DNA from 3 places in the Sporosarcina sp. CAU 1771 genome. Region 1 is predicted to be linked to each of the others. Evidence: riboswitches for the same ligand, from Rfam matches in the RefSeq annotation. Region 1 holds a riboswitch; each other region holds the start of a gene.
The links. A riboswitch is a leader RNA that binds a small molecule or an ion and turns the genes downstream of it on or off. The one in region 1 is predicted to bind cobalamin.
Positions count from the first base shown of each region.

Region 2: another riboswitch for cobalamin. It lies ahead of ACXYMX_RS11200 (DUF4430 domain-containing protein); the one in region 1 lies ahead of ACXYMX_RS02690 (ribonucleoside-diphosphate reductase subunit alpha).
Region 3: another riboswitch for cobalamin. It lies ahead of ACXYMX_RS03425 (ABC transporter substrate-binding protein); the one in region 1 lies ahead of ACXYMX_RS02690 (ribonucleoside-diphosphate reductase subunit alpha).

Region 1 is NZ_JBTLRN010000002.1:5,114-15,937, forward strand. Features, by position in the region: gene ACXYMX_RS02665 (ISL3 family transposase) at 1-150, shown strand, start outside; gene ACXYMX_RS02670 (ABC transporter ATP-binding protein) at 544-2,280, opposite strand; gene ACXYMX_RS02675 (ABC transporter permease) at 2,481-3,857, shown strand; gene ACXYMX_RS02680 (ABC transporter permease) at 3,871-5,373, shown strand; gene ACXYMX_RS02685 (ABC transporter substrate-binding protein) at 5,419-7,233, shown strand; cobalamin riboswitch at 7,349-7,527, shown strand; gene ACXYMX_RS02690 (ribonucleoside-diphosphate reductase subunit alpha) at 8,014-10,236, shown strand; gene ACXYMX_RS02695 (flavodoxin) at 10,221-10,661, shown strand; gene ACXYMX_RS02700 (ribonucleotide-diphosphate reductase subunit beta) at 10,640-10,824, shown strand, end outside.
Region 2 is NZ_JBTLRN010000016.1:19,154-29,977, reverse strand. Features, by position in the region: gene ACXYMX_RS11245 (FAS1-like dehydratase domain-containing protein) at 1-204, shown strand, start outside; gene ACXYMX_RS11240 (MaoC/PaaZ C-terminal domain-containing protein) at 232-621, shown strand; gene ACXYMX_RS11235 (SDR family NAD(P)-dependent oxidoreductase) at 805-1,617, shown strand; gene ACXYMX_RS11230 (AMP-binding enzyme) at 1,685-1,861, shown strand; gene ACXYMX_RS11225 (trypsin-like peptidase domain-containing protein) at 2,117-3,781, opposite strand; gene ACXYMX_RS11220 (glycine betaine ABC transporter substrate-binding protein) at 4,097-4,984, opposite strand; gene ACXYMX_RS11215 (ABC transporter permease) at 4,984-5,631, opposite strand; gene ACXYMX_RS11210 (betaine/proline/choline family ABC transporter ATP-binding protein) at 5,633-6,769, opposite strand; gene ACXYMX_RS11205 (flavin reductase family protein) at 7,056-7,532, shown strand; cobalamin riboswitch at 7,883-8,072, shown strand; gene ACXYMX_RS11200 (DUF4430 domain-containing protein) at 8,264-10,824, shown strand, end outside.
Region 3 is NZ_JBTLRN010000002.1:171,950-182,773, reverse strand. Features, by position in the region: gene cobS (adenosylcobinamide-GDP ribazoletransferase) at 1-99, opposite strand, end outside; gene ACXYMX_RS03455 (cobyric acid synthase) at 96-929, opposite strand; gene ACXYMX_RS03450 (bifunctional adenosylcobinamide kinase/adenosylcobinamide-phosphate guanylyltransferase) at 926-1,501, opposite strand; gene cobD (threonine-phosphate decarboxylase CobD) at 1,483-2,562, opposite strand; gene cbiB (adenosylcobinamide-phosphate synthase CbiB) at 2,549-3,505, opposite strand; gene ACXYMX_RS03435 (adenosylcobinamide amidohydrolase) at 3,508-4,977, opposite strand; gene ACXYMX_RS03430 (FecCD family ABC transporter permease) at 4,979-5,974, opposite strand; gene ACXYMX_RS03425 (ABC transporter substrate-binding protein) at 5,967-6,965, opposite strand; cobalamin riboswitch at 7,086-7,268, opposite strand; gene argS (arginine--tRNA ligase) at 7,755-9,422, opposite strand; gene ACXYMX_RS03415 (YwiB family protein) at 9,419-9,844, opposite strand; gene ACXYMX_RS03410 (transglycosylase domain-containing protein) at 10,089-10,824, shown strand, end outside.

The sequences.
Region 1 (10,824 bases):
GGCATCAACAATAAAATTAAAGTATTGAATCGGGTTGCTTATGGATATAGGAATTTTCAGAATTACAAAAAACGAATTATATTACACTTTAAACTAAAGCCATCAGAAACCAACCGGAAACAAAGACAATCTGATTTAAAAGCATCCTAATATTCCTATGAGTTTCGTGTTTATATACTCATTTTATTTTAAAGTACATTTCAGTTGTTTGGAGTGGAAGATGGCGACTCCTTGGGGATTAGCGTTACAGGTGAGACCCCGCAGGAGCACGGTTTTTGCGACGAGGAGGCTCACCGAACGCCCCCAGGAAAGCGTCCATCTGGAACGGAAAGCAACGGGGTATATTGGATAGCCATGTAAAAAGGACAGTCCTAGAAAATCAGTTTCACTGACTTCCCAGACCGTCCAAGAATAAAAAACATAATCGACTATAACTCTTCACCAACGTCATTTGACAAAGAACCATTTTTTTTCGGATCATGTCGAATTAGATAAGCTATTTCCCAGGAAATACGATGAAATCCGACAAAGATTTCTAGTAGATTACTTCGAAATAGCTACCCAATGCCCTTCTGAAACTTCAACGAGTTCAGAGTTTTTCAAGTTGTATTTATCATCACTTGTTTGTTCATCCATAAGCACTCGCTTTTTCTTCGCTTCCACTTTTGGATCTGGGATTGGAATGGCGGCAAGTAAGGATTTTGTATATTCATGTTGTGGGTTCGTATAAAGTTCTTCACTCTCAGCTAATTCCACAATTTTACCTGCGTTCATAACGGCAACACGGTCACTGATATGCTTCACCATCGATAGATCATGGGCGATAAACAAGTATGTAAGTCCAAGACGCTGTTGAAGGTCTTCGAGCAGTGTAACTACTTGTGATTGAATGGAAACGTCTAGAGCGGATAGTGGCTCATCACAGACGATGAATTTAGGTTCGACCGCCAAGGCGCGAGCAATTCCGATTCGTTGTCTTTGCCCGCCTGAAAATTCGTGAGGGTAGCGCAAAGCGTGTGAAGGTTCTAACTCGACCAAATCCAATAATTCTTCAACTCGACGTTTTCGTTCAGACTTGCTAGTAGCTAAGCCGTGAATATCCAACGCTTGTCCGATTAAGTCTAAAACTTTAAAGCGCGGATTGAGTGATGAATAGGGATCTTGAAAAATCATCTGCATATGGCGACGCATTGTTTTCATTTCGCCTTTAGAAAGCCGATTCACAGCCATCCCTTGATATAAAACATCGCCATCGGTTGGTTCGTGCAGTCGTAAAATCGCACGACCAGTGGTAGATTTTCCTGAACCGGACTCACCAACGAGGCCCAAAGTTTCACCAGGCTTAATGTTAAAACTAATATCATCTACAGCTTTCAAATAATTACCTTTACCCAAATCGAAATGTAGTTTTAACGATCTAACATCGAGTAAAGGAGTCGTAGTATCCGTGTTCGTAAGGACTAGCGATGGACGTTTAGGTTTCTTCTTTTCGTCTAACCGTGGAAGGGAATTTAATAATTTCTTCGTATAAGGGTGTTTTGGATTCGCAAAAATTTCTTCAGTTGTGCCAGTTTCGACTACCTCGCCTTTTTTCATGACAACAACACGATCACACATTCCCGCGACAACACCTAAATCGTGGGTGATCAATATAATGGAAGTACCAAAGTTTTGTTGCATATCTTTCATTATATTTAAAATTTGAGCTTGAATGGTTACATCCAGCGCGGTAGTTGGCTCATCAGCAATAAGAAGTGTCGGTTGACAAGCGAGGGCAATCGCAATCATAACGCGTTGGCGCATTCCGCCAGAAAATTCATGTGGGAATTGATTGTAACGTGCCTCACTATCTTTAATTCCAACCAACTTTAAAAGTTCAATAGACTGTATTTTAGCGTCTTTCTTTGATAAATTCTGATGTTTTATTAAGCTTTCAGCAATTTGCTTACCAATTCGTATTGTGGGATTAAGGGATGTCATCGGGTCTTGAAAAATCATGCTGATGTCACGACCACGAATACTTTCCATTTCCTTTTCAGTTTTACGGGCTAGGTCTTCACCTAGGAAGGTTATTTTCCCGTCCTTTATATAGGATGGAGGGGATGGAAGAAGGCGCATAATCGATCTGGCAGTGACACTTTTTCCATTACCCGATTCTCCTACAATTCCTAATGTTTCACCTTTTTTCACATCAAAGCTAACGCCCCGGACAGCTTCGAAGACATTCTCCTTTGATTCAAAAGAAACGCGTAAATCTTTAACCGTTAAAATGGTTTCCAAATGACACACCTACCGATTGTTTAGAGTTGGGATTGAATGTTCGCTTTATATTGACTTACATATATAATTAAAATATACTTTACTATACTAAACTGAATTAAGCAATATAAGGGGAGGAGGGCTAAAATAAGGTGGAAAACAACAAGTCAGTGGCAGCAAATTTTAAACCGAACAATGCTCTTCAACATTCTTATAGTAAGATGCAGATTCACTCCACTTATAAATACTTGATTTGGATTTTAGGATTGCCTCTACATATCTTTCTAGTCCTATTCTATCTATTCAACAAAAGAGATACGAACTATGGGATAGTCTATTCAGAAATCGAAAAGACGTTGAAAAGCAATGGTTTCAAAGAGAAACTGCGGCTAGATTTTTACAATCAACTTCTACAAAAACAGTCCTTTTTTTCACAGAAAGTAAGCGAGCAAGAGACTGAAAAAGAAGCAGAGAAATTAGCCGAAGAACGATTTGAAAAAGAAATACAACAACGAACAATGAAGGAACTTGAAGAGAAAGGTCTGAAAAAACAGACTTATTCTACATTCTTTGAGGGGTTACTTTCAAAGCCATTATTTCTAATCATTAGTTTTATCCCAGGAATATTGATGTATGTAATGTTATTCATTTTAAATAATTCATACGTCAAATTTATTTTCGAAAGACTAATAATGGGTGTGTTTGTTGTATTCGGGGTTGTTGTTCTGGTCTTTACAATTCTCTATATATCTCCATTCGATCCGGCAGCAAATATAATAGGGATTACGGGAACAAAAGAACAAATAGCGAATTTCAATCGTATATACGGACTGGACTTGCCTTATTTAACTCAGTTATGGAATGCTGTGAGGGGAATTTTCACGTTCGATTTAGGAAATTCGTTTGCGGGCAATGAGGATGTAGCGACTAGCATCGCAAATAAATTCCCGATAACGTTCAAAATCACGCTTTATGCACTTGTCATGGCAGTAGTGATAGCGATTCCAATCGGTATTATTTCAGCAACGAAATCGAATTCATTTCTCGATTATACGTTTATGTTCATTGCACTTTTAGGATTATCAATACCAAACTTTTGGCAAGGACTTATCTTCATTCTAAACTTCTCGATTAAATTACAATGGTTGCCAGCAACCTTTAGTCCACAAAACAGTTTGTCGATCATTATGCCAGTCGTCGTACTGGGAACGGCACTCACGGCTTCCGTAGCGAGAATGACGCGTTCGTCGATGCTGGAAATCATCAATGAAGATTATATTATTACAGCGAAAGCAAAAGGGTTGAATCAGAGACAAGTTCTCTGGAAACATGCGATTGGAAATGCCATGATCCCGATTATTACGGTAATTGGACTTCTGTTCGGCGCAATGCTAGGCGGGGCGGCTGTAACTGAGAAGGTATTTAATATTAGCGGTATTGGTAGTTATATAGTAGATAAACAATTTATTCCTGATATTCCTGCCATTTTAGGCGGAGTTGTTTATATCGCAATTACCATTTCATTGGTAAATATACTCATTGATATACTGTACGCATTTTTTGATCCACGAATACGTTCCAAAATGAAGCAAAGTTAAAGCAGGTGAAATAATGGATGTAATGGAAAAGTTGGAAAAAAAGAAGGCGTTAAAGGTTTCATCGGAGTATACACAGGCGAGCTTCACGTTAGTTATCTCACTTGTACTTTCAATTATTTTTCTGTTGAATAGTTTTGATTTTGCTTCTAAAACACTTAAGCCTTTCATGTTTAGTGTGTTTGCAGCGTATGCTTTATTCACAGTTTTACAGTTATTCATAACGCTAAAAATCAAAAGTGATCTGATCAAGTTGGGGCATATCCAAAATTCAACAAGAAAGCTTGGATATCTTCAATTATTGAGCATTCTAACAGGTAATGTGATTATTGTTGCTTTTGCCTTTAATTTGATTAAAAAAAGAAAAACGACCGAGTATACGTTTGCGGTCTATGCACTACTTACTCAAATATTCATAGTGGGTATATCTGCACTGAATCTGTTTAAACCTTATGTATCCGACACATTTCTACCGGCCATGGGCGTACTACTTCTAATTGCAATTTTCTATTTAGTTACACTAATTCTAGTTGCAAAATACGTTGAAGCAGAAACGACGAAACCTTGGATGATTTTCATCGCTATCCCATTGTTGTTGACGGCTGTAACAGGTAATCTGTTTGCATTATTCCTAGGAATTAACCTTGTTATGAAGTCACGGAACTTTGACCTATCAACAATTGTCAAATGGGATACAATTTGGGGGAAAATTACCCGAAATACAACATCGATATTGGGTCTTTTCTTTATCGTAGTTATGCTTTCGATATCGGTTTGTAGTAATTTTACATTCGACTACAGCGTTGCCATTGAAAATAGTTATTCAACGATTTTACAAAGTCCAAGTATTCAATACCCACTCGGGACCGATAACTTTGGAAGAGATTTATTTTCAAGAATTGTATTTGGAGCGCGAATTTCACTAATCGTCGGATTCCTATCGACAATTATTCCAGCCGTTATAGGGGGAATGCTCGGCGCGTTTGCAGGATACTATGGCCGCCACACAGACAATGTTATAATGAGATTGCTTGATGTTCTTTATGCGGTACCTGGTATATTGCTTGCGATTGCAATTATTGCAGCTTTCGGAGCAAATACAACGAACTTAATTATCGCGCTCAGCGTAGGTTCCATTCCTACATATGCTCGAACGATGCGAGCGAACGTTTTAATGGTTACGAATTTAGAATATGTTGATGCTGCACGAGCCCTTGGTGAAAAGGATTTGTCGATTATATTCAAACATGTTGTGCCCAACTCGTTAGCCCCGATGATTGTAAAGTCAACACTAACAATTGGTGGTGCGGTTATTGCAACGAGTAGTTTAAGTTATCTTGGACTCGGAGTTGAACCACATATTCCGGAATGGGGAAATATTTTGAAGTTGGGCAGTACGTATCTTGAGTCCAATTCATATTTAGCGATTTACCCTGGTCTTGCGATCATCTTGCTAGTTCTATCTTTTAACTTTCTTGGAGATGGATTACGCGATGCACTAGATCCAAAATTAGATTAACCCGTTTTTAAAACAAAAAAAGATGATTCTCAGGAGGAATTTACAATGAAAAAAAGTATGTTATTAATAATGCTTGCCCTAGTATTAGTTTTATCGGCTTGTGTTAAAACGAAGTCAGACGTAGAAGAAACAGACAAAGGTGTAAATGATGGTGGGACAGATTCAGCTAAAGTTGAAATTGAAATTCTTGCAATGAGCAGCGATGAGGACAACCTTAACATCGTTCGCGATCAGCTTGTAAAAAATGGTTTTGATGTGAAAATTAATATGCAACCAGACTATGGTAGCTACAAAGCGCAACAAGATGCAGGAAACTTTGACGTTTCAATGAGTGGTTGGACAACAGTGACGGGGAATCCCGATTACGCAGTTCGTTCACTATTTAAAACAGACGGAGATTATAGCATAAATGCGGATTCAAAAATGGACGAATTAATTGACAAAGCAAGTACAGAAACACCAGAAGATTATGTTTCAACGTATAAAGAGTTTGAAGAATACCTAGTTTTCGAAAAAGCTTACATTGCACCACTTTTCAGCTCACTTAAAACACAAGCAGTGAACACAGACAAATTAGATATTAACTCAGTTCGTCTATCTAAATCTCGTTCACTTCCTTGGGAAGGTATCAAATTCAATGATGCATCAAAATCAGCAACAGAACCTTTAGTATTGTCACAAACTCAATCGACATTAACTGCATTAGATCCTGTTAAAGCAAACGATGGATCGATTAACATCATTAACACGAATATGCATGTGCGTTTAGTAAACTTAACGGACGACGACAATGTTACTTCTGATGGTTCATTATCTTTAAACCACAGTATTGCTGAAGGAAACTCAGAATACTACTTCATCTTACGTGATGACATTAACTTTGCGAAAGTAACTGACGGAGTAGCTGTAGATTCTGGGGAACGTGTTGGATTTGACGACGTGAAATTCTCACTTGACCGTGCAAAAGACAAAGACTCTGTTCCAGATCACCGTACGTATAGCTTACATGAGCACATTAAGGATGTTGAACTGGTAACAGATCTTGCATCACTAGAAGGAATTAAAGATTCTTCAGGTTCTTCAACAATTAAAGAAGCACTTGAGAATGGTTTAGAAACAAAAATCTCTGAATTAGTTGCTGAAAAAACAGCTTCAAACAACAAAGAAGGAAAATACCAAGTTGTGAAAATGACTACAACAGAGCCGTTCCCACAAGTACTAAACTATTTGGCTCACCAATCAGCTGGTATCGTTTCTAAAAAACAAGTTGAAAGTATTAACACATATGATGTTGCTACATTTGATGTAGATAAAGACATTCCTTACGGTGACGTAAATACAGTAACTGAAGGAAATAAATACGACAACCAATTATATACAAGTGGTCCATATATCATGATTACAAAAAATGATTACGATGCAAAATTCCAGAAAAACCCTGCTTACATGGTAGGAACTGAGAATGAGCCATCAATTACAAACGTTACAATGCGCTTTATTAAAGACAATGATAGTACACTTGCAGCTCTTCGTAACAGCGAAATTGATATGTTCTATGCAGTTCCTGAAACGAAGTTCGATGTAATTGAAGGCGACGAGAAGTTAGAGTTGCAAAAAATACCAAGTAACGCTGTAACGTACATGATTTTCAATACAGCAGGTCGTGACGTTGCTGAAAGCGAAGATCTTCGAAAAGCAGTTCTTTATTCAATCAATCAAGAAGATTTCATAACTTTCTACGGCGGGAACAAAGTAAAAGCATTCTCGACACTAAGCCCTCTAGTAGACACAGGAAATACTCTTGAAGCAGATGCAGCAAAAGCAAAAGAGCATTTAGACAAATACAAAGCAAGTAAATAAGTAGTGAATGACACCAGGTCTTCGGGCTTGGTGTTTTTTTGACTTTCGATAAATTCTAATTGCAAGTACGACCACAACATGTTAGGGTATAGTAAGTAAATAAGATACTACATATAGTGTGAAACGATGAATAGGTACCATAATCGGTTTAAAAGGGAATCCGGAATGTCGGAGCTGTCCCCGCAACTGTAAACGCTGACGACCACTTACAACGTCACTGTGGATAACTCCATGGGAAGGCAAGTGGAAGGACGACGCGCAAGCCAGTAGACCTGCCTTTTCATCGTCAAGCGACACTTTCTTCGGGGGTTGAGAGGTGGAAGCGAGCGGGTATCCGTGATCATTCCGTCTTTTTATGGATTTTTCACGACCTCATTCTGTTTCCAACTTACAAATCTATGAGCGATGGCTCTGCCGAAGAGGCGGATTCATCGCTTTTTTCTATGGAAAAGCGGAATTCTCCGTTCATGAAGGAACGCAACTTAAGTGCGCGACGTCCTGTCGCAACAGTTTCATGACCTAGGCCCCAGCAAAATGACTTGTGACCCCGAGAGGCTGGCGAATGCAGACTAGACACCGCGTCGAAAAGAACAAGGCAGTTTGCGAGGAAGCGAGATTCAGAAATCGCTCCGGCGCTCTGTGATGGCCTCCCGTAGGAAGCCCGCAAGAAGTTCACTGTCGGTCTTCCTACTTCGGCTCACACTTGTCGCTTCTACGCTGGATAAATTGAAATCAACAACATTATTTAACAAAGCCAATTTCAAAGGAGATGGATAAAAGATGACAACACAAGTGAACGTACGAGGAATAGAGCAGCTACTGATCGAGCTAGAAAATGAATTTGGTGTGGAGAAGATGGCTCCACTTATAAAAGTGAGTGAACGTTGGAGAAGTCGATTTCCTGGACAGAAGGACTCGGTTTGGGCAAAAGCAATGACGTTGGAAGCGATTAGCTTTGTCGCAGAAGATGAAACGTACTGGACGTTTGTTGCTTCGCGAATACTGCTGTACGAAGTATATGGAGATTATGAATTGCAAAATGGGAAGGAAGTCTATGTGAATTTTGCGGATCATGTTGAAACGTTAGTTGAAAAAGGATTGTATACACCAGTTCTAACTGAGAAATATTCAAGGGAAGATCTGCAAGCGTTAGGGCATTTATTGGAATTAAAGCGAGATAAGTTATTTACATACATTGGATTAAAGACATTTATGGACCGTTACGTCGCAGTTGATTTCAATAAAAAGGCGGTTGAACTTCCACAGCAACGATGGCTCGTGATCGCAATGACGCTCATGCAAGATGAAACTGTTGACCGTCTAGAAAAGATAGCGGAGTCGTATTGGGCGATGAGCAACTTATATATGACGGTTGCGACGCCGACGTTATCGAATGCAGGGAAAACGCACGGGCAACTATCGAGTTGTTTTATCGATACAGTTGACGATTCGCTGCAAGGAATTTATGACAGCAACACGGACATTGCCAATTTGTCGAAATACGGCGGTGGCATCGGTGTTTATATGGGGAAAGTTCGTAGTAGAGGCTCAGCGATTCGTGGGTTTAAAGGGGCTTCAAGTGGCGTGCTTCCTTGGATTAAGCAATTAAATAATACGGCGGTAAGTGTCGATCAGTTGGGTCAACGACAAGGGGCAATCGCTGTTTACCTAGATGTTTTTCATAAGGATATTTTCACGTTTCTCGATTTGAAATTAAATAATGGTGACGAGCGCTTGCGTGCACATGATATTTTTACAGGTGTTTGTCTGCCGGATATATACATGGAACAAGTCGAAGCACGTGGTGATTGGCATATGTTTGATCCGCATGAAGTTCGTGAAGTAATGGGCTTTTCGTTGGAAGATTTTTACGATGAAAAGCGAGGAAGCGGTTCTTTCCGGGAAAAGTACGAAGCGTGTGTAAATCATCCGACCTTGAGTCGTGAAACCGTTCCGGCGATTGATTTGATGAAGAGAATTTTGCGTAGCCAGTTGGAGACAGGTGTGCCGTTCATGTTTTACCGTGATGAAGTAAACCGTGCCAATGCGAATAAGCATGAAGGAATGATTTATTCTTCGAATTTATGTACAGAAATCACTCAAAATATGAGCGCGACAGAGTTTCAATCGGTCACGTTAGAAGATGATGTGATTGTGACGCGGTCAAAACCAGGTGATTTCGTTGTGTGTAACTTATCTTCGATTAATTTAGGACGAGCGGTTCCTGAAAATGTTTTGGAACGCCTTATCAAAATTCAAGTGCGCATGTTAGATAACGTCATTGATTTAAACAAGATTCCGGTTGTGCAAGCAGCTCGAACGAACTCGAGGTACAGAGGAATTGGACTGGGGACATTTGGGTGGCATCATTTATTGGCGTTAAAGGGAATTCAGTGGGAATCGAACGAAGCGGTTGATTATGCAGATGAGCTTTATGAGAAAATCGCTTATTTAACAATTTCGGCATCCATGGAATTAGCGAAAGAAAAAGGTGCGTATCCATTATTTGAAGGCTCGGATTGGCAAACTGGGGATTATTTTTCGAATAAAGGCTATGACTCAAAAAAGTGGCGTGAACTTCGTGTAGATGTCTCTACAAACGGTATGCGAAACGGTTATTTAATGGCAGTTGCACCGAATTCATCGACATCGGTAATTGCGGGCTCGACGGCTTCGATTGACCCGATATTTAAACCGTTTTTCCATGAAGAGAAGAAGGATTACAAGTTACCAACCGTCGCACCGGATTTAGATCACAACACGTATGATATTTACAGACGTTCAGCGTACATCGTCGATCAGCGGTGGTCTGTGAAACAAAATGCGGCAAGACAGCGCCATATCGATCAAGCCATTTCGTTTAATATATATGTGCCGAATACAATTCGTGCTTCGGTTCTACTTGATTTGCATGTCCAAGCTTGGAAATCGGGTATGAAGACAACGTATTATACCCGTTCGAGCGCAACGGATATTGCGGAGTGTGAATGGTGTCATTCTTAATCGCTTACGCATCTTGGAGCGGAAATACGCAAGAAGTGGCTGAAATCATCGAAGAAACTTTGGTCGGAAAAGGCGTGGACGTGCATTTGTACCGTATTGGAATTGGGGTCGTTCCAAATCCTCGGGAGTTTGACGCGGTGCTCATTGGTTCATTTACATGGGATAGTGGTTCGACGCCGAACGAGGTAAAAGATTTCGTCGCGGACGTCGGCTACAAACCCGATAATGTCTATGTTTTTGGAACGGGAGATACGCAGTTCGGGGGAGACGAGCTTTTCTGCGGGGCCGCGGTGAAATTGGCGCGATTTTATCAATCCAAACTAGACCCACTTAAAATCGAACAAAGTCCAAGAGGGTCACAGGAAAGTAAAATACGAAACTGGACGGAAGGGGTTTTACAACAATGGTTACACTTGAACGCGTAAAAGTATTAGATCCAGCACAACCGAATAAATCGACAGCAATTTTTGGTGGGGAAGCGAGCGGCATTTTAAATTGGAATGACTTAGCTCACCCGCACTTTTATATGTTAAGGCAACGTATCCGAGCTTTGTTTTGGACGGCCAATGAAGTCGATATGACGCAAGA
Region 2 (10,824 bases), on a different contig from region 1:
AATCCATTAAAAGTTCTGCACGGTGAGCAAGCATATGAATACTATGGTGATATTTGTGCGGGTGATGAAATATTTGCGCAGATGACTGTAACAGGTGCAGAAGTTAAAAAGGGCATGAACTTATTTATGACAGAAACAACTTACAAAAATCAAGATAATGAGAAGGTACTTGTTGCCCATAGTGTTGTAATTGAAAGGCATTAAAGTTAAATTGCTAAAGGAGGAAAAAAGATGATGACATTGCCACAACTGGAAAAACCAGAAATTTCACACATACAGTTAGTTCGATATGCTGGAGCTTCGGGAGATTTCAACCCTATTCACACCGTTGTTCCTATTGGAGAACAGGCAGGACTAGGTGGAGTTATTGCTCATGGAATGCTTGTGATGGGCTTTGCCGGACAAGCACTTACTCAGTGGTTTCCACGAAAAGATTTACGCCAATTTAAAGTGCGATTTACTAAAATGTCCTATCCCGGTGAACAACTAAATGTAAACGGTCACATTACAGAGGAAACAGAAGAGAATGGTGAAAAACGCTTAATCGGTGAACTAATTGTAAAAAATCAAGACGATGAAATAAAATTAACAGGTCAATTTATTGTCGCGAAGAATGATTGAAAAAGAGGACTATATTAGTTGAACTAAAAACTATACAGACCGTTGATGTCTATGTTGAGCGGATGTTTTTTGCATAAAATTCGTCTAGTTATACTCCAATTAATTAGAAGGTAACTAGACGTAGTCGGAAGTATAAAGGCTAATTAGTTTAATTTATTTAGGGAGAAAAGGGAGGAATTATTGATGAGATTAGTAGAGGGGCAAGTAGCAATTATAACAGGTTCAGGTAGAGGCGTGGGACGTGCATTAGCGGAAATGATGGCAGAACAAGGGGCACGTGTCGTAATTTCCGATATGGATAGAGAGCCAGCGGAAGAGGTAGTTCAAGCTATCAAAGATAAAGGCGGAGATGCAATCGCAGTTGTCGGAGATATTACAGCAGTTGATTTTCCAAAAGAAATTATGAGTAAAACGATTGAAGCTTATGGTAAATTGAATATTTTAGTGAACAGTGCGGGCTACACATGGGATAACGTCATTCATAAAATGTCAGACGATCAATTTCAAAAAATGTTAGATATTCATCTCATTGCACCTTTTCGTTTGATTCGTGAAGCAGCCCCGTATTTTCGTGATGCAGCGAAGGCGGAAATGGAGCAAGGGATAGTGAATCACCGTAAAATCGTGAATGTATCTTCCCTTGCAGGTGTTATGGGGAATGCCGGCCAAGCAAACTATGCTTCCGCAAAAGCCGGATTAATTGGGTTAACAAAAACCGTAGCAAAAGAATGGGCAGGTTTTAATATAAATTGTAATGCAGTCGCTTTTGGAGTAATAGACACTCGTTTAACTCAAGCAAAAGAACTTGGAGAAGTTGTCGATGGTGTAGCGGTTGGTATTCCTGAAAAAGTTAGAGAAATGTTTAAACAATCCATCCCTCAAAAACGTGTTGGAACAGCCCAAGAAGCAGCAGAAAGCATCTTCTTCTTAGCATCTCCACTTTCGAATTATATTAATGGGCATGTGATTAATATCAGTGGCGGAATGTATACATAAATACACGATTCCAAGAAGCATGCCGGAGATTTTTAGTGAATAATGGAGTGTCGGATATTAATTATTAATAAAAAAAGGGTATGTAGTATTAAAAGAAGAGCAACAATGTAGCGGTGAAGAAATAATGCACTTTAGCAATGAAAAATTGGCGAAGTTTCAGAAAGTTAAAGAGGTAGAATTCATCAAAGCGTTGCCACGTAATCCTTCTGGTAAAATATTAAAGCGTGAGTTAAGAAAGAGCTAAGTAAATTCTGGTTGTTAAAAAAGCGAATAGAGGGCATTGCTGAAGACGGGGAAACGAAGCTTTCTTTCGTCTCACTTCCTTTTGATGATGTAAAATGATCAATTGTAGATTAATAATTCTAGTTACTCATAATAATTTATCCATAATAAAACACTCCACACGTTCATTGCTTCAAACGTTTGGAGTGTTTTATTTGCGTGTATTTACTTATCGATTAGTCTAATATCCTATAAAATTTGTATAGTGTTTGTGGGATTAATTATTATCGCTCATAATTAATATAGATGCGTTTTCTTTGTAATCATATGTCATATGAATTCTCCAAGAAGCTTTTACTGGAGAGTACCAATGCGCTATTAAATCATATCCGTTATCATCATCAAGCCAATTTGTATCTAAATAGTCAGCCAAGCCTATCTCTTCTTCCATTTCATAGAGAACGTATTCAAATAATAACTCTAACTCTTCTAGAGTGAAAGTAGTTGTACCCAGAAAAGTGATGAATATGCTGCTTAATCCGTATCTATCAAAAGTATAATAAACATCTACTGGAAAACCTCTGTACGAAGTATCTGCATAGAGAAGAGAAGTACTAGTTTCGTTAATCAGTCTAGCAGTTTCGACTGATTTTACTTGGCTCTTAGTCATGCCCATTTTAACATTTCGGAAGAGCTCGGAAGAATAATTCGTATCCGGAATGCTCGGTTTATTGTTAAGAATCGGGATGTTGTTGTATGACGAAGAAATGATTGAATCCCAATCATTTAATTCGGATACAGAAACAGCAAAGTTAATATTTGCAACACTATCTTTTCTTCCTCCTGTAGTAACACCTATTAATCTACCCTGTTGATCAAATAGTCCACCACCAGAACTACCGCTGTCAATAGAAGCAGTTGTTTGAATCATATTAACGCCATTCATTTCCCTGTGTAGAGCGCTAATAATCCCTTCGGAAATCGTATTTGAATAACCAAGTGGGCTTCCAATTGCGACTACTTTTTCACCTTTAGTTAGCTGGTTAAATGGCCTAAATGTAACGCTCTCCATTTGAATGTTCTTAGCTAGCTTAATTAAAGCGAGATCTTTATTCTTGTCCATTCGAACGATTCCTGCAATATCAACAATGTCTCCATTATTAAAACGCACGACCCCGTTTTTCATTTGATCAATAACGTGTTCATTAGTTAGTACAAGGCCTTCACCTATTAAAATACCACTGCCTTGTCCAGTGCTTTGAGCATGTTCTGTATATATCGTTACAATTTTATTGTCGTGCAATTCATTAATTTGGGAAGTTGTAAGAGTTGTAGAGGGAATAGGTCTAAATTCATCATTCAATGCTCTTGAAAGGAAAACGGCAAAATGTGCTCTGCTTAGAGGATCGTTTGGTTTAAAGGTTCCATCGGTGTAGCCTGTGGTAATGTTGTTGTCGGCTAAAATGGAAATATATTCACGGTTTATATTTGTTGAATAAACATCCGAGAAAGAAATTGTTGTATCGCCTTTCAGATTTAATCCGGCAACAATCGCTCTTGCCATTCCTCCTCGAGTACTCGCTTTTTCAGGATTGAAAAATTGTCCTTTTGCGAATAAACCACTTTGAGTAGCAGCTGCAATTTCTTTGTAGTAAAGGTGAGTGGTTGGTACATCACTAAATCCAGGGTTCGAAATGTTTGCGGTATCCAATTGAAGTGTTCGCACCATCATGACGGCAACATGTGCATTTGTAACACTTTTAAGTGGTGCAAAAGTCCTATCATGGTAGCCTTTAATAATCTCCTTATTGACTAAGTAGCCAATTTCATCTTGGTAATGGTGAACATCGGTAAAGTTGCTTGCGGCTTCAGTTTTAGTTAATGGTAAAAAAAGTATAAAAAGTATGGAGAAAAGCATAGTGAATTTCTTTAATTCTCTCATTCTTCCTCATCCCCTTTTAGTTGGTGAGTATATTGTATCACACTGAGTAGTAATATATAACCAATTATGTAAATCTTAAGAATCCATAATAGTTATGTCTCTGCCAGTTTTTTGGTAAATACAAAAAACTGACTGGCTTTTATTTTTATCGACGTACATGGGGTGTATATCGCCGTATCGTGTGCCTATATCGGCAACTTACTAGTGTTTATCGCCACATACACGAACTATATCGGCGAATCACTACTTAAGTCCTGCATCAACCACAAAAAAACGACTTCGATATTCCATCGAAGTCGTCCAAAATTATCAGGCTTATTTATCAATCAAACCGATTTCCTGTAAAAACTCTCTCGCAACAACTTCGACCATCATGCCGTCGTTATCGACTTTACCGTTCATGATTTGCATCGCTTCTTCATCAATCATACCCTCGAGTTGCTTAAGGATCTCTTCTAATTCAGGATATTCCTGGAGAGTCTCTTTTCGAACAAGTGGAAGCGCATGATACGGCGGGAAGTAAGACTTATCGTCTTCTAACACTCGTAAATCATAGACTTGAAGCTGCCCATCTGTCGTGTATGAGTTAATAACATCTACTTCATTTGCACTAATCGAGCGATACATCATTCCATGGTCCATTCCTTTTACAGTTTTAAATGAAAGACCATATTCCTCTTGAAAACCAGGTAAACCATCCGGTCGGTCAATAAATTCAAACACAGCACCTAACGTAAAATCTTGTGAATATGCAGCGAAGTCACTGAATGTGACAATGTTGTTTTCTTCAGCAATCGACTCATCAAGTGCGAGTGTATACGTATTGTTAAAGCCGAACGTGTTAAATGCGACAAGACCGTCACCATCAACAAGTTCCTTGGTCATTTTCAACGTTTCTTCGGCTGTACCAGGTTCTTCATGGTAATACGTAACAACGATTGTTCCCGTATAATCTGGAATGACATCGATATGGCCGTTTGTAATCGCGTTCCATACTACCGATGATCCACCCAAGTTTTCTTTATACAAAACTTCGATTTCCGACTTGTCTTCAATTAATTGCCCCATAACATGCGACAAAATAATACTTTCAGTGTTGTTCCTGGACCCGAGACGAAGTGAATCTTTCTCTATGAAAATACACCCCGAAAGAACACTCGCAAGTAGAATCGTTACGAAACTTAAAATTAATTTCTTTTTCATTATTTTTTCAACCCTTCCGGCGTTGTCCAACGTTCAACGGCACTAAAGAACGTTTCAAGGACGAGCGCAAGAAGTGCGGCTGGAATGGCTCCAAGTAAAATAAGTCCATCGATTCCGCGCGTAATACCTAAGAAAATAAAGTCCCCTAGTCCACCAGCACCAATAAAGGCAGCAAGTGTAGCATTACCAACGTTAATAACTGCAGCTGTTCGAATACCAGCCATAATTACTGGGATTGCGAGTGGTAGTTCAACTTTCACTAGAATTTGCATGCTTGTCATACCCATACCACGTGCAGCTTCAATCGTAGCCGGATCAACATCTTTAATTCCTGTATACGTATTTCGCATAATTGGAAGTAACGAATAAAGAAATAGTGCAGCAATAGCTGTCTTTACACCAATTCCGAAAATTGGAATCATAAATCCGAGTAGAGCTAAACTTGGTACTGTTTGAAGAATACCTGTTCCACCTAAAACAATTGTTTTCAGTTGAGGTACACGTGTTACGACAATTCCAAGAGTAACCGCAAGAACTGTTGCAATGATCATCGAGAAAAATACGAGCTGTATATGGATGGAAGTTGCACTTAGCACTTCTCCCCAGCGTAATTGAGTTTGTTCAACGAGTTGTTGCCATATATTCATGTTATTCAACTAAATCATCCTCCGTTTCTGTCCACTGGCTGGACATGGCGGAAAGTAAGGAACCGCGAGTAACGAGACCTAATATTCTATGGTCTTTATCAACAACTGGAATCATTCCGTATGCTGAAGAGTCAATCATAATAATTGCATCTTTTGCTGAAGCTGAATCAAGTAAAACAGCATCCGAAGTAGTCATAATTTCGTCAATCGTTTTAATCTTATCTAATTTTTTAATTAAATCGTAAGCAGACACGATACCGAGTAGTTTGTTATCTTCATCGGCGATGACAAGATTCGTAATTTTTCGTTGTCGAATGAGAGCGAGGGCTCTTTCCGGAGAACGATTCGGAAGTGAAGTAACGATGGATTCCGACATGATTTCAGTAACGGGCATGAGTTCAGGATTTTGAATGATTCTGTGTTTACCCATAAACTCTTCAACAAATCCGTGTGCAGGCTCGTGAAGTAATTTCTCAGGAGTGTCTAATTGCAGCAACTCTCCATCTTTCATGATGGCAATACGATCGCCCATTTTTAGCGCTTCGTCCATATCATGTGTTACAAAAACTATTGTCTTTTTCAGTTTCTTATGCAATGAAAGCAATTCACCTTGCAGCTGCTCCCGTGAAATTGGGTCAAGCGCACTGAAGGGTTCATCCATTAAAATAATATCAGGATTAGATGCTAAAGCTCTCGCAATACCGATACGTTGTTGTTGACCACCTGAAAGTTCTTTTGGGTAACGAGTTGCGTAAATTTCAGGATCTAAACCAACTAATTCAAGAAGTTCTTTTACACGTGCTTGAATAACGTCCTGTTTCCAACCTTTTAGTTGAGGAACGATAGCAATATTTTTTTCAATCGTATAATGGGGGAAAAGGCCGATTTGTTGAATGACATAACCAATGCTTCTTCTAAGTTCGGCTTGGTTGTAGGATTTGATATCCTTGCCGTTGATGGAGATTGTTCCGCTTGTGTGGGGGATAATGCGGTTGATCATTTTCATTGTGGTAGACTTACCAGAACCACTGGGCCCAATAAGGACAAGTAATTCACCTGCTTCAATTTCAAAGTTGACGGACTTTACTGCTTTAAATCCACCGTCGTACACTTTTGATACATTTTCAAACTTTAACATAAGTACCTCCTATAATATTTAAAAACATATTATTTCCGAATGAACCACTAATTTTGCAGTTAATACAAATAAAAGGGAGTAATCAAAGTGTTCGGATTAATGTCTTACTTCCTCAGTATAACATAAAAATATATATTTCGCACCACGAAATGTATGGTAGAGGGATTCCTGTAAATAAATAACTGTGTTTTCCCCCGCTAATCTCTTGTTTTAAAGTATTTTCAATGGACTAGATAAATAAATACACATATACTATTTGTAATAGAAAGCACGAGGGGTGATATCTTTGGACACGAAGGAATTTAGGGATTGTATGGGACGTTTTGCAACGGGTGTAACAGTTGTAACTTGTGAAACGGATCAAGGAACGCACGGCTTCACTGCAAATTCATTTACATCCGTATCACTTGATCCACCACTCGTCCTCGTTTCAGTAGATCGAACAACGAAGGCAGTCGATTTTTTAAAAGACAATACGTTCACTGTAAATATTCTTAAAGAAAACCAACAAGATACAGCAATGCACTTTGCAGGTCGGATATTTGATAAGCCACCTTTTACATTCGAAAAAGGGAAGTACGGAGACCGCATACAAGACGCACTAGCGTATGTAGACTGCGAACCTTGGGCGACATATGACGGCGGCGACCACGTAATCTATGTGGGGAAAGTTACATCTATGGAATTTGACGACGGAAATCCGCTTGCTTATTACAAAGGTAAGTTCTCAAGCGTAGCGCCTATTTGGAATCGATCGTGGTAACTGAACAGAGGGATGTCTCATTCGTGAGGCATTCTTTTTTTGTATGTGGGAAACAACAGGATTGTGTTTTATCGACGCATTTGGAGTGTATATCGGCACATATCGGGCTTATATCGACGCAATCACACCACATATCGGCGAATCATTACTTAAGTCCCGTCTGAAACAACGTCAATGTCACACACTGGCATTGCGTTTCCACAAAAAATACGGAGTTCTGGTAAATAATGTTTCTATGGGGAATCCTTTTTGTGCGGGAAACGACCGGATTGTAATATATCGACGGTTTTTGGAGTGGGAAAATAGAAGTTGCATAAATTTCCCAATACTTCTATACTAATAAATGACAACTAAATACTAACTATTTTGGTTCTTTGCCTTCGGGTAAAAGATTAATAAGGAATCAGGTGAAAATCCTGAACGGTCCGGCCACTGTAATTGGGAAGTGACTTCTACACAGCCACTGGTTGAAAAACTGGGAAGGCAGAAGAAACGATTCAACCCATAAGTCAGGAGACTTGCCAAGATATCCATGCATTATACCTTCCAGGAAAAAGGTAGCATCGTGTATCTTTCAATCTATTCGTCTATTTATTGAGCATACATCTGCCCTTATCTCTTTTTTCTGGAGGTGAGGGCTTTTTGGTTTCTATACAAGGGATGGGGGGTGTTGTGACTAATAGGAAGATTGTTAGGTGCAGGTTTGTAAAACAAATTTGAGGAGGTAAAAAATGAGTATTCTTAAAAAGTGGTTGAATATAGCAATGATTTTCATCTTATCATTCTCGCTATTATCACCAGCTGCAATTGCAGAAGTACGGGAGTTCGAATCGAACGAATTGGACAATAGTTCCACGACTATTATTGATGAAGAAAATGAAGAAGGGTCGGATATAGACACCGATATAGATACCGGGATAGATACAGAAATGCCCGACTCAAGTACAACGGATGATAGTGCAAAAATCGAGATTATGGCACTAGATGAGGCTGAACCAGCCGGCTACGTGACGATTTCTGTTGAAAAATTTACCCTAGGACAAGGATACATAAAAGAGCCTGTTCAAGTACCTTTTAATAAGGGAGATAAAGTTGCTCAAGTTTTGGTTGACTTTTTAGGGGATGAGAATTATAGCAACACTGGAACTATAGACGACAGCTTCTATTTAGCATCTGTTTATGATCCAAATCCCGGAGAAGTGAAAATTCCACAATACATTCTTGATAAATCTGGCCAAATTGATGGGCGAACGAAATCTGATTGGTTAGGTCAATATGATTACACGAATATGTCTGGTTGGATGGTAGCGGTCAATAATGAGTTTATCCCTGTAGGTGCCTCCCAGGTGTTTCCAGAAGATGGCGACGTCATTAGATGGCAGTTTACAGTACATGGCCTTGGAAGTGATTTAGGCGGAGGTAGTGGTGAAGATAGTTATATTAATCCAGCCAACAAAGATGCACTAACAGAAAAAGTTGCAGAGATTAATAGTGCCCCAAACAAAAACGAAATTTTAGCAAATGCAAATGTACAGTCTGCTTATAATGCGGCATACGCACAGCTTATAAATATGGAAAGCAGCCAAGCAGGTGTCGATGCAGCACTTGAAAAATTAACCGATGTATTAGATGGAAAAGAAGAAATAGAAGAAGTTGATAAAACAGCATTACAAACAGCGATTGAGGAAGCTAAGCAAAACAAAGACTTAGTAAAAGTAAGTGTAGACGGAAAAGATATAGACACTACTGAAAATTGGGTAACACAAGCCGAATTAGACGCGTATGTAAATATCATTCTATCTGCTCAGGATCTAATTGCAGATGAAACAGCAATTCAAGAAAATATTGATGCGAAAGTTTTAGCGTTAAATCAAGCCACGGAAGCATTTAATCAGGCAAAAAGTGCTGGATTAAAAACAGGATCATCTGTTGAAAGTGAAGTAAAGTTTACCGTTGCACCTAAGGCAGTTAGCCTTAAGCTCTACGATGCTAACCAACAAGAAATCAGTATCGGAGATGGTGTTGAAGGGCCGTATAGAGTTTATTCAACAACTCTACAAGTTGGGAACTACCGATATGAAGGTTTTGATAGCAACGATAACAGTGTCGGTGGCGGGCAACTAACAGTTACTGCCGAAGAAAATCAAGAATTTCAATTCCGCCAACTTAATTTTAAAGCAAGTAATGCAGGTTGGACTGTAAACAATGATTACACTGTCAAAGTGGGACAGAATTCGCCAGACGATACGTCATTACAGTTTGGTGAAGTAACTGCACAAGGTCAAATTCCTGTCTTGGCACTTACGGGGAAGACATATTTCTATACATTTGAACCTGATGCAAAACACACTGAATTTATTGCGTTAAGTAATGTTATTACAATACCAATTGCATCATCAGCCCAAGCAATAAATGTGGCAATTCCATTCTCAGGAAATGTAACATTCACAATTCCACAGGAAGCTGAATTGTTTGTGGGGCAAAAAGTTAAACACTTCATCGCGTTTGGGGAAATCCAACCTGAAAGTGAAGCAATAATCAATACTGATGGTACAAAAACATATGCATTCAAGCTTTCGAACAACGGGACCTATAATTACCGTGTGAACCAAGAAGGAAAGCTGACAAATACAGGTACTTTCGCAGCGAATGCACAAAATGCAAAAATGGAAATTACGAAAGAGCAGCTAGATATTTTACCACCGACGGCTATTTTAAATAAAGGTACGTATCTCGAAGGCAACCTATATTTAAATATTAATGAACAAAATCATTTGAAGTTAAATCAAGGTGACGATTTTAAATTACTTCCTCTACGTAGTTGGCAAGCTTTAATTGAAGGCATTAGTAACTACTTCTTTGAGCCTGATTTTCATTATGAAATTATTACAGGTGATGATGTAGTGGGAATTGAACCTGGAAAACCAGGAAGCTATGCGACAGTAAAGGCCTTAAAAGATGGGACAGCGATTGTAAAAGTTACTTATGATGCGCTGAAAGTAAACGGTTCAACATACATTAAGGATGCGGATGATGCATTTAGTGCAATTTGGCCAGAAAATGTCGGTCTATTTGTTGTAACAGTTGGCCAAGGTGAAACAGGCATTTCAACAGGCATCGAAAGTAATCAAGAGCGCAACCAAAAAGCAAATGAAGGTAAAACAGGCAATGCGATTATGAACCTTCAAAACGGTATTTTTGATGCAGATATTGATAGTGTTTATTACGTTAAAGATGAGCCAGGTGCTTATTTCACATTTACACCTACTAAAGGTAGCACGGTCAGTGTGCT
Region 3 (10,824 bases), 170 kb from region 1:
CGCAACAAACATAGCTGTTACTTCTCTCTTCCCCATTGCCAACTCTTTTCGAACAGGAATGACCGTGAAAAATTGGAGGGCAAGTAAAATCCCTTTCATAATTGGCCTCCCTCGAACAGAATTTGCTTCAAGAGAGACTCATTCAAATTCGCTTTCACATGAGCCGCCCACGCGTCATACACGTCGACACCGCTGGGAGCTTTTACAACTAAACGATTGGCGTCTTCCTCTTCAATCCCATGATCCCGTTTAAAAGGAATGACTCCAAGTACTGGAATTTCCGTATATGTTTCAATAAATTCAATACCTTCTTGAAATAAAGAGACATCCCCGTGGAATTTATTAATAACAATGCCTTTCACACGCGCACGATGTTCAGGGGATAGAAGTTGAAGTGTCCCTACAATGGAAGCAATCGCCCCTCCCCTATCGATGTCTGCAACTAAAATGGCTGGTACATTCGCAATGTCAGCTACGCGCATATTCACGATTTCACGGTCATTGAGATTGACTTCGGCAGGGCTTCCGGCTCCTTCTATAATAACCGTGTCGTAAGTTTCAGATAATTTCTTGAGCGACGTTTCAATCGCTTCAATACCCCGTTGAAAATAGTGTTCCTTGTAGTCCATCCCAGAAACGAGCCCCATTTTCTCGCCTAAAAAAAGTACTTCAGACTTCATCCCGGGTACGGGCTTAAGTAATATTGGATTCATATAAATGGACGGTGTTATTCGTGCGGCCTCGGCTTGAATGAACTGAGCACGACTCATTTCTTCTCCTCGTTCAGTAAACGCAGAAAACTGAGACATATTTTGTGATTTGAACGGGGTAACGCGCACCCCTTCATCGGATAAAATTCGGCAAAGCGCCGTACAAATCATTGTTTTTCCAGAATCAGATGCTGTTCCTAGCACAATTACTCCGTTCATTTCACACCTTCTTTTTTCCAAAACGTAGCGATTCCATATTCCATTTCAATCGCCACATTCGATTTTTCAACGATTTCCTGATGAATGTTTCCTAAAAACTTGCTGTACACTTGAACGCCTAAAAAAGAAGATGGGAGTTCATTCAACACTTCATTCGAAACGATTACAACATGCGCTGCCTTTTGCCGAATCGCTTCAATTGTTTCGATTAACCGAGTTGCTTTACCTTCCATGCATCCTTCAATTTCAAAACAAGGCGTCTCATTTTCCCACCCAACATACATTTCATTCGCCAACCACGTCGTGACACAATCCCAAAGGACAAGATCCCCTTTTTGGATGAATGGGATTACTTCGTGCAAGTTCGTCGGTTGTTCAAATGTCGTCCAATTTTGAGCTGCACGGTCCTCTTTATGTTTCTCAATGCGTTCGCTCATTTCTGAATCTGTTTTCTTTCCAGTTGCAATGTACACAAGACGTCCTTCCTCTTGCTGAACGAGTAAACGCTCTGCATACGAACTCTTGCCACTTCGAACACCGCCACTAATGAATGTTAATTTTCCTCGAACCATTTCGACAACTCCTTTTCGAGTTCGTCCATCATGTCACGATTTTTCATACCGACTCTGAACCAACGTCCATCCATTCCACGGAAGTTTTCTGAATGCCTTAGAACGATTCCACGTGCTAATAAATCACGATACAACTTTTTCGAATCTCGACCTTCGTCTAATTTAAAGGATATAAAGTTGACGACCGAATCCGTGACGACGCAGTTCTTCTCCTTCAAAAACGCAGTCAGTTTCACTCGTTCACTCACGCTTTGCGCAATGGCTGACTCGCGGTAGTTTTCTTCATTCAAACAAACTGCCCCAATATGTGCAGCAATTCCATTCACATTCCAGTGAGATGCAAGTGCTTTTATTCCAGAAATGACATGTGGGTTTGCCACAACATACCCGAGACGAAGACCTGGAATCGCATACATTTTCGTCATTGAACGAACGACGATGACATGTGGATAGGCTTCAATTTCTGGGATGAATGAAAGGGATTCATCTACAAAATCGATAAATGCCTCATCTAATATGATTTCGCAGCCCTTCTCTTCAGCAAACTGAATCAGTTGAAGGAGCTCTTCTTTACTCGGAAGCATGCCCGTTGGATTGTTTGGCGTACATAAGTATAAAACAGCTGCTGACTCCATCGCCTTCAATAGTTCAGGAACAGGCAACTTGAAACCATCTTCTTCTTTGGATAAAACACGCATAATTTCGACGTCTTTGGCCACTAACGTTGTTTCGTATTCTGAAAATGTCGGATGAACAACGATTGCTTTTTTACCTCGATACCTTTCAGCAAGCAGGGAAAGCAACTCCGCAGCGCCGTTCCCCACGACGACTTGTTCCTTTTCAACAGAGTGAAAATGTCCGACTGCTGAAAGAAAAGGTTCTGCATTCGGGTCTGGATACATCGTCATCTTTTCTGCCAACTCCGACCACATCTTCAAAACCGCTTTAGGCGGCCCTGCCGGATTCACGTTCTCGCTAAAGTCGATAATCCGCGTGGGAGGTTCAATCCCCATTTTTGCGTAAACCTTCAGTGGATTCGCTCCGTGTTCAGGCAATTGCATAAAACAACACTCCTATAACTGTCATCATCAACCAAAATAGAAACGAAACGGTGTGCATTTGTCGGATAACCGATTGAATATGCTCTTTCGTCGGTGGTGAATTTTCAGGTCCAAGCGTTGACCGTTCAGAAATCGTGCCTTTATATGTACTTTTTCCACCTAATGTAATGCCTAATTGCCAGGCAGTTGCTGCTTCTAAAAAACCACTATTCGGACTCGGATGGCGTCTCGCATCCCGACTCCACCTAGAAAAACGTCGCCCAAATGGGATGCGCCCTTCATTCCGCGCATAAAAAATAATGAGTAACCCTGTAATACGTGCAGGAATGAAATTGACTAAGTCATCTGCTCTTGCGGAAAATTTACCGAACTTCTCATACCGCTCATCTTTATACCCAATCATCGAGTCCAGTGTATTGATGGATTTGTACAACCATAAACCAGGCGCGCCGAGTAAGAATGCCCAGAAAAGTGGTGACGTGACGCCATCTGCTGTATTTTCCGAGACCGTTTCAATTGTCCCTCTGGCAATTTCACTTTCTTTTAACTTATCGGTATCTCGTCCAACGATCCACGATAATTTCGTTCGTGCACCTTTGATATCTTTTTCAGCTAACGGTCGATACACATCGAGTGCGGCATCCCGCAAACTTTTTTGAGCAAGCCCAATTGCAATCAGTATACTTTCAACCGCAATACCGACAAAAGCATGTATGGTATAAGAAAGTCCAACAATGACTAATACGGAACCAAAAACAATACTTGTCGTAATAAATAGAGCTAAAGCACCTTTGAAGATACGGAATCGCCCTTTATTTAACACAGACGTCAGCTTGGAAATAAATGTCCCTATCCAGCGAACCGGATGTGGCCAATTGGGTGGATCCCCAATGAGTCGATCGAGTAGAAATCCGATTGCAATTGCAATAAAATGTGCCTGAATCATTACGCCCACCCTTTAGCTTTCTTATACGCCCGAATTGCTCGGACCGTACATTCATAAACGCCGTGGCCGATGTGTTTTCCTATGTCTGTAATCGGACCTGCATAGGGCAAATAAGTGCCGTGTTGAGTTGCTGCAACGAGTAAACTGTCCGTAGACGTACCTGTCGCGATTGTTCCGGTTAGTGGATCTTTTATGGCTTCCGTTTGCAGGGCTTTCGCTTTCGCCTCCGTTGCCGTAATCATTGCTTGAATGAAGGCCTCATCTGGCAACTGCCCGTTAATAATGACCCACGTATTGATTGTCCCAATTTTAAATTCTCGGTCTCGGCTAAGTGCTTCGGATACATCAACTGCGTTGCCAACCCCCGCAGTTACTGCGATAAGAACTGAACCAAAATCACCTTTGTATTCCTCAACTTCCGCATGCTCTGTCGTAACAGCGGTCATCATTCCTACCGTTTCTTGCGTATGAAATCCGTGTTCTTCCAGATAAGCTCTCATCTCAAGTTGGACATCGTCACACATATAATTGGCATCGACGTGCCGATTGACAAATGTTCTATACCAGCCCATGCCCGCATTGTGGACAGCAGAAGATAATGTTTTGAGTGGACCTTCCGCATGCAAAGATACGTACTTTGATGAAATCGAGAAGTCCTCTTTGGACACGATAAACGATTTTCTTTCACCGTTTGTATCCGGGAGCAACGTAATTTGTGGTTTCGGTAATTCAGGGTGTGGTTGCGTTTTAACACGCGCTTTGTAAACATCTTGAATCGCCATTTCTTTCACTACATCTTGTGGCTCTCCGATTCTCGATATTTTCCCGTCTTCCATTAACAACAAGCGGTCGCAATACAACGACGCTAAATTGATATCATGAAACACCGAAACAACCGTGAGTCCTTTTTCAACTGCTTGTTTTCGAATCGTGTCCATAAGCTGTTGCTGATGCGCAATGTCCAAGTGATTTGTCGGTTCATCCAACAATAAAACCGGAGCTTCTTGAGCTAAAGCTTGAGCCACAAAAACACGTTGTTGCTCACCACCTGAAAGAAGTTCGATTGGCGAATCTTGATAACGCGTTATTGCCGTATTTTCCATAGCTTCGTTCACAGCACGTTCATCTTCTGCTGACCAAGACGAAAAGAAGCCGGACTGATGCGGATACCTGCCCAGCTCTACGGTTTCACGCACCGTATGAGAGAAAGCATGTGCATGTAATTGGGGTAGGACCGCCACTTTTCTTGCGAATTCTTTCTGTGAATAGGCAGACGCTACTTTCCCGTCAACCGTAACCGTTCCTTCCTGTGCAGCGAGGATTCCAGAAATCACTTTCAACAGCGTCGACTTTCCACTTCCATTCGGTCCGAGGATACCGAGTACTTCCCCTTTATTCACATGAAATGAAATCGCTTGAACTACAGGTTCTTTGCCGTAACCACCTGAAATATTTTCGACATGCAGCATCTCACATAGCCCCCTTTCTTCTTTGTTTATAAAAGATAAATGCAAATACCGGAGCTCCGATAAATGCGGTAATGACACCAACTGGAAGTTCTGTTGGTGAAATAATTGTGCGTGCCACAAGATCACAAATGATTAGGAGTGACGCCCCATTCATGAAGGATAACGTCAATAAATGACGATGATCGGACCCCCATAATAGACGCGTCATATGAGGTACAACTAAACCTACGAAACCAATTGTTCCTGATACAGCAACTGCCGCGCCCGTTAACACAGACCCACCAATTAAGATCATGAACTTTCGACGTTTCACGTTGACACCTAAATGATGCGCACGTTCTTCACCGAACAACATCGCATTAAGTTCCCTGCGGTTGAACCAAAGCAGCAGGAAACCGATGACGACAAAAGGTAAAATCATATAAACGTAATTCCAACCGCGCATAGATACACTGCCGAGAAGCCAACCAATAATTTGGCGAAGTTCTTCCCCAGTAAGCGCAATCATTAGTGATAAAACCGATCCGAGAAACGAACCGAAAATAATTCCTGTGAGAATAATCGTTTCCATTTTCATCGAGCGGTCAACTAAGCGCGCAAAACCCATGACTAAAAACATCGTTATTGCTGCACCGACCATACTGAATATGGGTAGCGTATATGTACCTAGAAATGGAAGGGAAATGCCAAAAAAGAGTGTCATCACAGCACCAACAGATGCTCCGGATGACACTCCAAGTGTATATGGGTCCGCGAGCGGATTTTTAAGTAGTCCCTGAAAAGCTGCTCCCGATATAGCTAGCGCTGCTCCTACAAGGCCTGCTAACACAACACGTGGCATCCGTATATTCCATAAAATATTCGATGCGACTTCATTCGCTTCCGCATTCCAAAACGTACTGATCGGGATTTTAACTGTCCCGATGGATACCCCGAGCCACACCGCCACAAGAAGCGTGGCAGCGGACACTAGGTAGGCAACGCTTGATTTACTCACCAAATACCTCTGGATAAATGGCTTTTGCAAGTTCTTCCAAGCCTTCTGCTAAACGCGGTGCTGTACGGCTTATTTTGTTTTCATCTAATTGAATCACTTGTTCTTCTTTGATTGCAGTAATTGTGTCGAAACCTGGACGTGCATAAACGTCTTCTACAGCTGTTTCAACGTAGTCATACATCACAATAATAACGTCTGGATTGCGATTCACAATTTCCTCTGGCTCCATAGCGAACCATCCATCTTGGTCAGCTGAAATGTTTTCAACTTTAAGCATTTCAAGCATTTCCTGCATGAATGTGTTTTTTCCTGGCGTATAAATTGACGGTGCAGGAGACGTTTCAACAAATACTGTTTTTTCTATTTCAACATCTGCAATTTTTGCAAGTACTTCTTCCACTTGTGCTTTCATATCTGTAATGATCGCTTCAGCTTCTTCAGTTTTACCTGTTGCTTGTCCAATTGTTTCAATTGCAGCATACGTTTCATCAAAATTGTTTGCAGTTTTCACAACAAACACAGAAACTCCCGCATCTCTAATTTGCTGAAGACCTTCATCGCCCATTCCAAGTCCAGATTCGTGAGCAAAAACGATATCAGGAGTCATGGCAACAATTGCTTCCACATTAAATTCCATGCCGCCAATTTTTTCTTTTTCAAGCGCTTCTGGTGGGTAGTTGTCATAATCATTGACGCCTACAACTTGATCACCAAGACCTAATGCAAACAATGTTTCTGTATTACTTGGAATCATAGATACAATTTTCTCTGGTGCTTTTTCAAATGTAATTTCGTTTCCAACAGCATCTGTTAACGTAATTGGAAATGCTGCTTCTTCGACTACTTCCTCTTCTTCTGGCTTCTCGACTTCAGCTTGTGGCGTTTCATCAACTTCAGGTGTCTCTTCTTTTTCAGTAGAACCTGTTCCACACCCGACTAATAAAAATACTGCTAGCACGGCTAACAACCATAACTTAATTGCTTTACTCATTTTCTTTTCCTCCTGTTTTTTCAAAAAATAAAAACCCCTCGCTTGCACGAAGGATTTGTTAGGGTAAAAATCAGCACATAAAAATATGCAGTTTTACACCAACCTAATCCTCGTAGGTATCAAGGTGACTTCGTAAAGGCAGGTCTCCTGACTTGTGCTCCTAGCGCATCGCATCTTCCCGGAAGTTTCCAGTGATCTAAAACGATTGGCTCACACTTACAGTGGCGGGACCGCGCCGGAATTAAACCGGCTTCCCTTTTAACCCTATCTTGAGAATAGGGCACCTTTACTTTTTTGATTATTTAATTGTTTTCGCCTTTTATTATACTACATTTTTCGCCTTTGTCGATACTGGCTGTTTATTGTTGGTTTTCGGCGCTCGTGTGTCGGTTATCGGCGCTTGCGTCTTGTATATCGGCGACAACTGACCCGATATCGACGTTCCAGCTCCAGATATCGGCGCTTGCAACCGTTATATCGGCGAAACATGACGTTCGCACTATAAATTTCATCAAAAAAAACTGACACACCTCAGTGCGGCAAAGCAATTTACATTTCTTCAGGATCAGATACGCCAATTAGTTTTAACCTGTTCTCTACTATTATATATCGGCGCTCGAGTGTCACTTATCGGCGGTTGCGTCTCATATATCGGCGACAACTGACCCGATATCGACGCTCCAGCTCACGATATCGGCGCTCACAACCGATATATCGGCGAATCATGACATTCGCACTATTAATTTCATCAAAAAAAACTGCCACACCTCAGTGCGGCAGCAAAGAATTTTACATTTTTTCAGGTGCAGATACGCCAATAACTTTTAATGCGTTCGCAATCGTTGTACGAGCGGCTGTTATTAAAGCCAAACGCGCTTCTGATAGCTCAACATTTTCTGGATCCAACACCTTGTCTGCATTGTAAAACGAGTGGAATGCTGCAGCTAGTTCTTGGATATATGTTGCAACACGGTACGGTGAACGAGAGCGCGCAGCATCTGCTACGATACTTGGGAAGTCACCGATTTTCTTTTGTAAATCAATTCCTTTTTCTGATGTCAATAACGCTGTACCTTCTGGGTTCGCAGTAATCTTCATTTCCTCTGCTTGACGTAGAATCGATGAAATTCGAGCATGTGCGTATTGCGCATAGTAAACCGGATTTTCATTTGAATGCGAAACCGCTAAATCTAGGTCGAAGTCCATTTGAGTGTCCCCAGAACGCATAACGAAGAAATAACGAACTGCATCTAGACCCACATCTTCAACGAGTTCACGTAATGTAACCGCCTTACCTGTACGTTTGCTCATCATCATGCGCTCGCCGTCCTTGTATAAGTGAACCATTTGCGCAACGATGACTTCAAGCTTATCGCGGTCATATCCGAGCGCTTCGATTGCAGCTTTCATCCGGGGAATATACCCGTGATGATCCGCACCCCAAATGTTGATGAGCTTGTCGAATCCACGCTGAATTTTATCTTCGTGATAGGCAATGTCTGGCAAGATATACGTGAACGAGCCGTCGTTTTTAATTAACACACGGTCTTTGTCGTCGCCAAACGTAGTTGAACGGAACCAAGTTGCACCGTCTTCTTCAAACACATGGCCATTCGAACGCAATTTCTCTAATGCACTTTCGATTTTTCCGCTTCCGTAGAGACTCGTCTCAGAAAACCAATTGTCGAAAGGTACACGGAAATCTTCCAAATCTTGCTTTAACTTCGCAAGTTCATACGTTAAGCCGTATTCACGGAAAAACGCAAAACGCTCTTCTTTTGATACATCTTTATATTTATCCCCAAATTCTGCAACGAGACGTTTTCCAAGTTCGATGATGTCTTGTCCATGATAGCCGTCTTCTGGCATTTCACACGCTTCACCAAGTGCTTGGAAATAACGTGCTTCAACTGATTTGGCAAGATTGTCAATTTGGTTTCCTGCATCGTTGATGTAATATTCACGTTTCACATCAAAACCTGCCATGTCCAACACATTACATAAAGAATCTCCCACCGATGCACCGCGCGCATGGCCTAAGTGAAGATCTCCTGTTGGATTCGCGGATACGAATTCAACTTGTACTTTTTCTCCAGCGCCTGCATCCGATCGACCGTAGTCTTCACCTTGTTCAAGAACTGTTTTGACTACTTCTTGTAAGTAGTCTTTTTTCAATGTGATGTTAATGAAACCTGGTCCAGCAATTTCAATTTTTTCAATCGATGCACTCACTTTGTCAACATGTTCTACAATCGCTTCAGCAATTGCACGAGGTGGCTTTTTCGCTAGCTTCGTCAATTGCATTGCAATATTCGTAGCGTAGTCTCCATTTTCTTTACTTCTTGGCGTTTCTAAAATAACGGACGGCATATCCGCTTCTTCAATTAGTCCTGCCTTGAGTACTGCTTCATGCAGTGCTGATTTTACTTCTTGTTGAATTTTTTCTACTGCGTTCATTTTGTTCCCTCCGAATATGTAATCGATAATTTGTATGTTCCAAGGATTGCTCCTTCTGCTAATAAGTTATAACCGACATTGAATTGCCCATTTGAAACATTCCCCACAAATTCAAGTCGCTTTGTTTGGACGATTAATTCAAAAGCGGCGGGTCCATTTCCATAGTTGCCTGGTCTGGTTTCTTCTAACTCAAATGGAAGTCGCATATTTACTGCCCCACTGCGCATAATAAGTGCATCTTCTTCACCTAATTTAACAGTCGTCTGAACGGCTTCGCTATCTTGCGTTTCTACAAACTTTAAATACAGTCTACCCGATTTCTGAATGCATTCCCCGGTTAGTTGTAAATTATGCGTTTCTTCGTCCTGTTCAGGATGCTGAATCGATGATTTAAGTTGTATGGTTACGTATTGCTTTTCCATACGTTCAACCCCTTTTTGTGAATTCCATTAATTAAAAATAAAATAGTGCATTTTAAAATGATCGTGCTCCACTATCAAACACGTGCTGATCGACGATAAAATCAAACATCTTCTTATTATATCCTTTTATCGCTGTATTTTTCAATCATGTCTACTCTTTCGTTAGAAATGTTCATAATAAAGGGTTTAATTTTGTTCACTAGTTCGCATACTAGATTCAATTACGTGGACGAGGTGGGATGCAATGAGGCGTACGGTTTATGTAAAACAAAAAAAGAGACAACTGGCAATACGCCGGTTCTTGTTAATAACGCTTACCGTTTTCACAGCATTGTTTACACTATTTTTCTCACTTAGATTGTATGCACAAATCACAGGCGCCCCTTCACTTAACGTGCCGAAAGCGTCTGTATTTCTTGATAAAGATGGAAAACAAATCGGAGACCACTTCTCTGCGGAGCGCCGATATTGGGTTAGCTTGAATGAAATGTCGCCATTTCTAGTCGATGCAGTCATCGCAACCGAAGATCAAAAGTTTTACAGTCACAACGGGTTTGATTATAAACGACTCGCGGGCGCTATTTTAAAGGATATTAAATCAATGAGTAAAGCGGAAGGCGCCAGCACAATTACCCAGCAGTATGCTCGAAACCTTTACTTAACACACGCAAAGACTTGGAAACGAAAAATCAACGAAGCATTGTATGCGTATCGAATGGAACGCTTTTATGACAAAGATGTAATTTTAGAAGGTTATTTAAATACAATTTATTTTGGACATGGGATGTACGGCGTAGAAGCTGCGAGTAAATTTTATTTTGGAAAATCAGCGATCGACTTAACACTGGAAGAAGCTGCAGTAATTACGGCGATTGCAAAAGGACCTTCCGTTTATTCACCAGTTGCCAATCCAGAAAAATCGGCAGAAAGAAAACGCCTCGTTCTCTCTTTAATGGAGCAACAAAAATACATTACCGAAC